One region of the Paenarthrobacter sp. TRD_SC_7 genome, then DNA from elsewhere that is predicted to be linked to it. Evidence: predicted binding sites of a transcription regulator. Region 1 holds the regulator's gene; the other holds the start of a gene.
What was found. Region 1 encodes LexA, which represses DNA repair genes until DNA is damaged. Its sites were predicted from a motif close to TCGAACANNTGTTCGA; they were not measured.
Positions count from the first base shown of each region.

Region 2: AC0J5Z_RS16775 (Y-family DNA polymerase) is a predicted target of LexA. The motif match lies at 2,173-2,188, and genes of this name have one in related genera.

Region 1 covers NZ_CM149587.1:3,269,748-3,273,025, forward strand. The annotation lists gene AC0J5Z_RS15755 (histidinol-phosphate transaminase) at 1-652, opposite strand, end outside; gene AC0J5Z_RS15760 (LysM peptidoglycan-binding domain-containing protein) at 731-1,090, opposite strand; gene lexA (transcriptional repressor LexA) at 1,439-2,182, shown strand; gene AC0J5Z_RS15770 (ATP-dependent DNA helicase) at 2,232-3,278, opposite strand, start outside.
Region 2 covers NZ_CM149587.1:3,505,394-3,508,671, forward strand. The annotation lists gene AC0J5Z_RS16770 (uroporphyrinogen-III synthase) at 1-798, shown strand, start outside; gene AC0J5Z_RS16775 (Y-family DNA polymerase) at 812-2,110, opposite strand; gene AC0J5Z_RS16780 (sugar porter family MFS transporter) at 3,014-3,278, opposite strand, start outside.

The DNA.
Region 1 (3,278 bases):
CAGGCAACAAGGTCAAGGCGCTCGGAGTATTGTCGTGCGCGAACTCGTGGTAAGCCTCGTCCACGATCACAATGGCCTGGCTCGCTTCGCCGGCCTCATAGACGGCCTCGACAACGTCCAGGCTCAACCCAGTACCGGTTGGGTTGTTCGGTGAGCACAGGAATACGATGTTGGCACCCGTTTCCCGAACCTGCGCGGCGGCCGATTCGGCGTCCAGCCCGTAGTCGTCAGCACGCACTCCGCGGACGTACTCCGTGTCCGTCCCACTCGCCAGAAGGGGGTACATGGAGTACGTGGGCGGGAAACCGAGCGCCTTGCGTCCCGGTCCACCAAATGCCTGGAGGATTTGCTGCAGGACCTCATTGGATCCGTTGGCGGCCCAGATGTTGTCCGGAGAAAGTTCGTGGCCAAGGTACTCGGCCAGGGCTTCTCGGAGTTCAGTGAACTCGCGGTCCGGATAGCGGTTCAGTCCTGTGGCCGCAGCGGCGACAGCCTCGGTGATGGCGGCTTGGACATCCGCCGGTACACCATGAGTGTTTTCGTTGACGTTGAGCAGGATGGGGACATCAAGCTGCGGTGCGCCATAGGGGCTCAGTCCACGCAGGTTGGTCCGGAGGGGAAGTCGGTCAAGTCGCTCAAGCTGGTCACTCACCAACACAGTTTAAGGGGCGGCCGGGACTGCCGACTAACTGTGACGCCAGGCGATCGGTACCTGCGGACGGTGGACGACTCAGTTTGCAGGGACGAACAGCTGTTGGCCGGGCAGAATGCGGCCGCCACGGAGGTCGTTCAGCTGGATGATCTCCGCGATGACATCACGCGGGTCCCGCTCCGGAGCGGCCGCGCCGGCAATGCCCCAAAGGGATTGACCCGGCTGGACAGTGACGGTGACTGCAACGGGCGGACGCAATTGGGACTGGGAGTCCGACGCCTTGGCCGGGGAGTTGATGAAACCGGCGAGGGTCAGCAGCGCCGCCACCAACAGCATTGCCGGGATGCCAAAGAAGACAATCCGTCCCCGTCGGGTGAGACGCAGGCGAGCGGGTGCCTGAGTGGTGCGGAAATCAGCGAACGTAGTGATTGCGGACATGAGCTGAGCCCTTCTGAGCTATTGCCAGGTTCCGGGGTGCCCGGAGCTTGGCGGCCAATTCTTTGCGTTCCCGTCCTCAGATCCCGGATGTTCGAACACTCTGTTCGAACATCCGGCTTCAGTATCAGGTTTATAGAACACATATTCGAACCTTGCTATGACATTTTTAGCACTTATCAACGAACGGTGTCGAGACTCGCTAGAACAAATGTTTGATAAACGCTTGTGCCTGCCCTACGTTTGAGTGAAGAAGCAGCACTGTTTCAGTGGAACAGGAGGGTCTGACATTTTTTGCAGACCCAACATCCCCGGCAACCTTCGGGGCGGAATGGAAAGGCATTGGCGAACATGGCAGCGAAAGCCACAGGCGGCGGGGCACCCCTGCGGAGCCAGCAGCCTCAAAAGAGTCCCAAGAGCCTGACTGTCCGGCAGAAGAAGATCCTGGAGACCATCCAGCGGTCGGTCAATGACAACGGTTACCCGCCCAGCATGCGTGAGATCGGTGACACTGTGGGTCTGGCGAGTTTGTCGAGCGTCACTCATCAGTTGTCACAATTGGAGAAGCTTGGCTATCTCCGCAGGGATCCCAAGCGTCCCCGCGCCATGGAAGTCCTGATGCCGTTGACCCTTGATGGTGGGCCCATTCCGGGCGTGGAAGCGCCTACCACCCTTCGAAGCGCGGGTGGCCTTGCCGTAACTGAGCTCGCTAGTGCCAGCGATACCGCCATGGTTCCGCTGGTTGGCCGCATCGCAGCCGGTGGTCCGATCCTGGCTGACCAGACAGTGGAAGACGTGCTTGCGCTCCCCCGGCAACTTGTGGGGCATGGCGAATTGTTCATGCTGAAGGTAGCCGGCGATTCCATGATTGATGCCGCCATCTGTGACGGTGACTGGGTGGTGGTCCGTCGCCAAAACGACGCCATCAACGGCGACATCGTCGCCGCCCTGCTGGATGACGAGGCAACCGTGAAGACCTTCCGGCAGCGGGACGGTCATACATGGCTGCTCCCGCAAAACACCCAGTACGAACCCATCCTCGGCGATCAAGCCACCATCATGGGCAAGGTAGTTTCGGTACTGCGCTCCCTCTAGGCGTTTGCTCCCCCTGGACACCAGCAGGTCTCCAACGGGAGCAGGCGCCCTACGGGGCTTTAGCTGACCCCAGACGCTCCAAAACGCCACGCACCACTGAGCGGTCCGTTGTCGCCCAGAACGGCGGCAGGGCGGCACGCAGGAAGCCTCCATAGCGTTCCGTCGATAGCCGTGAGTCGAGCACCGCTACAACTCCCTTGTCACCCGTGGAGCGGATCAGGCGGCCAGCACCCTGCGCCAGTCGAATGGCAGCATGCGTAGCTGATACGGCCATAAAGCCATTCCCACCTGATTGCGCGACTGCCCGGGATCGCGCAGTCATCAGGGGATCATCGGGCCGCGGGAAGGGAATGCGGTCAATTACCACCAAGCGGCATGAGCCACCCGGAACGTCTACGCCCTGCCACAGTGACATGGTTCCGAAGAGACAGGTGTCAGGCTCATCCGCGAATTGCTTTACGAGGGCCGCCATAGTGGATTCGCCTTGGCAGAGGATATCCACGTCCAACCGGAGCCGCATGGCATCGGCTGCTTCTTCGGCCGCACGCCGTGACGAGAACAGGCACAGGGCTCCCCCGCCGGACGCGCGGATGAGGTCTTCCAATTCGTCGAGCGCCTCGGGCGAAGTACCACGACCGGGTTTTGGAAGGTGCTTCGCCACATACAGGACACCCTGTTTGGGATAGTCAAAGGGCGAACCCACATCGATCCCGGTCCAGCTCGGGGCGCCGTCGCCGATGAGGCCGAGGCCACCTGCTGCCGGTTCGAAAGCCGAGCCGATGGCCAGCGTGGCGGAGGTCAGCACCACGGTGTGGCCGGCAAAGAGGCCTTCGCGAAGCCGTCCGGCAACGCTGAGCGGCGCGATGTTGATCAAGGCCGGGGCAGTTTCGTCCGGTTGTGAATAGCCCTGCTGCGGGTCGAACGTGCTGTTCCGGGAGAACCAGACCACTTCACGGTTCTCCTTGGCGGCCAGCATTCGCTCGCACAATTCCAGGATCAGCATGAGCCGTGAACGCGCCAGCTGCCGTCCGCCGTCGACTGTGTTTGACGAATCCGTCTTCGAATCCGAGAGGGCAGCGCGCGTGGCATCCCGCAA
Region 2 (3,278 bases), 240 kb from region 1:
CGTGGTCCCAAAGCCCGCGGCGCCGTGCGGGCGGCTGGCCTTGCCGACGTCGGAATCAGCAGTGACGAGACCACCGCCACGCTGGTGGACATGCTGCTGGCCGAAGGCGTGCGCGGCAAGACTGTGGCCGTGCAGCTGCACGGCTACACGGACGTCCGCCAGCTGGAACGGCTCCGGATGTCCGGGGCCACCGTCCTTACGGTGACCCCGTACCGCTGGGTGAAGCCCGACGGCGAAGACAAACTGCCGCGCCTGATCGAAGCCGTAGTCAGCGGCAACCTCGATGTATTGACGTTCACCAGCGCCCCGGCCGTGGACGCGATGTGGAGCACCGCACACGAAATGGGACTCTACCGCCAGCTCATCGAGGCCCTCAAAGGGCCGGTGACTGTTGCGGCCGTTGGACCGGTTACCGCACAGCCGCTGGTCGACGCCGGGCTGACGCCACTGATTCCCGACCGTTACCGCATGGGCGCACTGATCCGTCTGGTGACCGAACACCTGTCCCTGAACCACGTGCGCCGTTTGGAGACCAAGAGCGCCACCATCGAGCTGCGAGGGCGCTGCTTGCGGATCAACGGTGAAGTAGTGGAGCTTGCACCGGCTCCCCTCCTGCTGCTGCGAGCGCTGCTCGGCGCGGGTGGGGCTGTCCTGTCCCGCGAGGCGCTCTCTGACCTTTTGGATCTCCGTGGTTCCGTGCACGCCTTGGACATGACGGTGAGCCGGCTCCGGTCCTCCCTTCCGGACGGCAAGCTCGTGGAAACCGTGGTGAAGCGCGGCTACCGGCTGCGGGCTTAGATTCCCGGACACGCTATGCCGCCTTCACCAAGGGAAGTTCGTCCCAGTTGGTGGTGTAGCGGGGGCTGAGCATGTCGCGTTTCATGGACCAGTCCGGGCCGCCCCTGATGCCCGCATGCCCCAAACCGATGGAGCCGCGGCCATACCGCTTGCTGACTTGCTCCAGCAATGGGCCGATCCCCCGTTCTTCGTGCCGGTTCTCGAAGATCTCCAATGGTCTCTGGTTGCCGCTGGGACGGAGGTCCATGACCATGATCCCGGCCTTGGCGTACCTCACGCCTTCCTGGATCTTTGGCACCAGAGCGTGCGCGGCTTTGGTCAGCAACACAGGATCCGAGGTGGGCATGGGCAGCTTGACGTTGACGGTGGGGAAGGATTTGTCGTTCGGGTTATAGACCGATGTTGCTGCAAAGGCTGTCAGCAGTTTGGCTTGGAGATCATGTTTGGCCAGCCTGGCGCTGGCCATCTGGCCGTAAACGCTGAGCACCTGCCGCAGCTCAGCTGCCGTGGTGATCGGTGTGGAGAAGGAGCGGGAGAAGATCAATTGGTCCCGCCCGATCCGCTCCTCCTCCATGGGGATGCAGGGTGTGCCCTGCAGCTCCAAAATGGTCCGCATCATGACGATGGAAAACTTGTCCCGCAGCGCCACGGGGTCCGCGCGGACCAAGTCCAGGATCGAAAAGATTCCCATCGCATTCAAGCGTTTGGTGAGCCTGGTGGCCACGCCCCAGATCTCGATCACGGAGAGCCGCGCCATGAGTGCGTTGCGTTGGGCTTCCGGGATGGAGTCCCAACGGCACACCCCCTTGAAGGCTGGATTGTGCTTGGCCCACTTGTTGGCCAGCTTGGCAAGGGTCTTGGTGCGCGCAATTCCTACGCAGACGGGTACCCCGACATGTCTCTGGCAGGCAGCTTTAATGGTCCGTCCCAGTTCCAGCAGGTCTTCTGGTGTCCCTTTTACTCCGAGGAATGCCTCATCGATGGAGTACACCTCCTGCCACGCTGAGTACCGGGCCAGGAGCTCCATGACCCGCGAGCTGATGTCTCCATACAGTTCGTAGTTGCTTGAGAGTGCAACGAGCCCCCATTCCTTGGCCCGTGGAGCAAGCTTGAACCACGGCTCCCCCAGCACTATCCCCAGCTTTTTGGCCTCCGGAGACCGGGTCACGGCGCAGCCGTCATTGTTGGAAAGGACGATCAGCGGCTTGCCCTCCAATGCGGGATTGAAGGCCCGTTCCGCGGAGGCGTAGAAGCAGTTGATATCCACATGGGCGATCTCCTGCATCCGGTGCATGAGTGCTGGCTTGGACATTTCCCTCCCTGGCTCGGCGATAGCACGCGAGCCGCTGTTTCAGTGCCAGACACGCCGCGCATTCGAACATATATTCGAATACCTCTACTGTACCGCCGGCCCCTGACAAAGAAACCACTCCATCAAGTTGCACTAGAGGCACGATGCTCCGGCAAACAGGAGGCCTTGGATTCGGTCTCGTCCTAGAAGTGCCGGGCCCAACAAGCTTCGAATTTCCTGGTGCGGAACAGTCGCTGATTTAGAGGGCGGCGCCGGATAAGCAGGCGAATGAAGCTATCCGTCGATTCTGGGCGGTAACGGTGGTGCGGTGATCTCCCGGGCGGGCAGAACGGCGGCATTCATGATTGTTCGGGTACCGAGTGGTCGTTGGAGTTCGACTGTGAATGGTGTCGCTGGGTTTCCCTGGCACGAGGCCAAATGCTTTCCGGACGGACGCACGCCTAGGACGATCTCGACCTCGGATTCGGTTTCAGTTTCGGTTTCGGTGAGCTTGACGACTTCCACCCGACCTTCGGCGTTCTGCCCTGAATTGCAGTCGAACTCCGAAACGAGCAGGGCCACGCGGTCGGACTCAGGAACCGGCGGCGATGAGGGGTCGAGCGTGACTGCGCCAGCAATCAGCTCGCCGAGGTCGAGCGTGGGCGTGCAGGTCGATGACTCAACGACGTCCCATACCGGTTTGCCTGGCCGGTCTCGGGTTCTCCAGTGCCTTAACCGGCACCTGACGTGTATCCGGTTCACTTGCTGATAGACATGAGGCCCGCTCAGCCCATAGCTGCAGCGGCAGACCGGTCCGGCATCTGCCGTCACAGCCGAACGTGATCGATCCTAAATCGAGGTCCGCCAACCCCGCCCGCGGGGCTGTGGAAAGTCCGGCGAACGGGGTGCGGCTGTACGGAAAAGTTAGGAAACTCCTGCCGATTCCCTCTTGTGCACCAAGTAGATGGCTCCGGTGGTCACATCTTCTTCGAGCGCCTCCAGCGTGCGTCCACGAGTTTCGGGAACCTGGGTGTAGATGAAAATAAGGGCAAGGATTCCAACAACCCCAAAGAGGAAGAACGTTCCTGTGATCCCGACCCCGGCCACCAGCGTGGGGAAGAAAAGGCCCAGGAGGGCATTGGCGATCCAGAGGCAGAACACCGACAGGCCGATCGCGAAGCCGCGAACA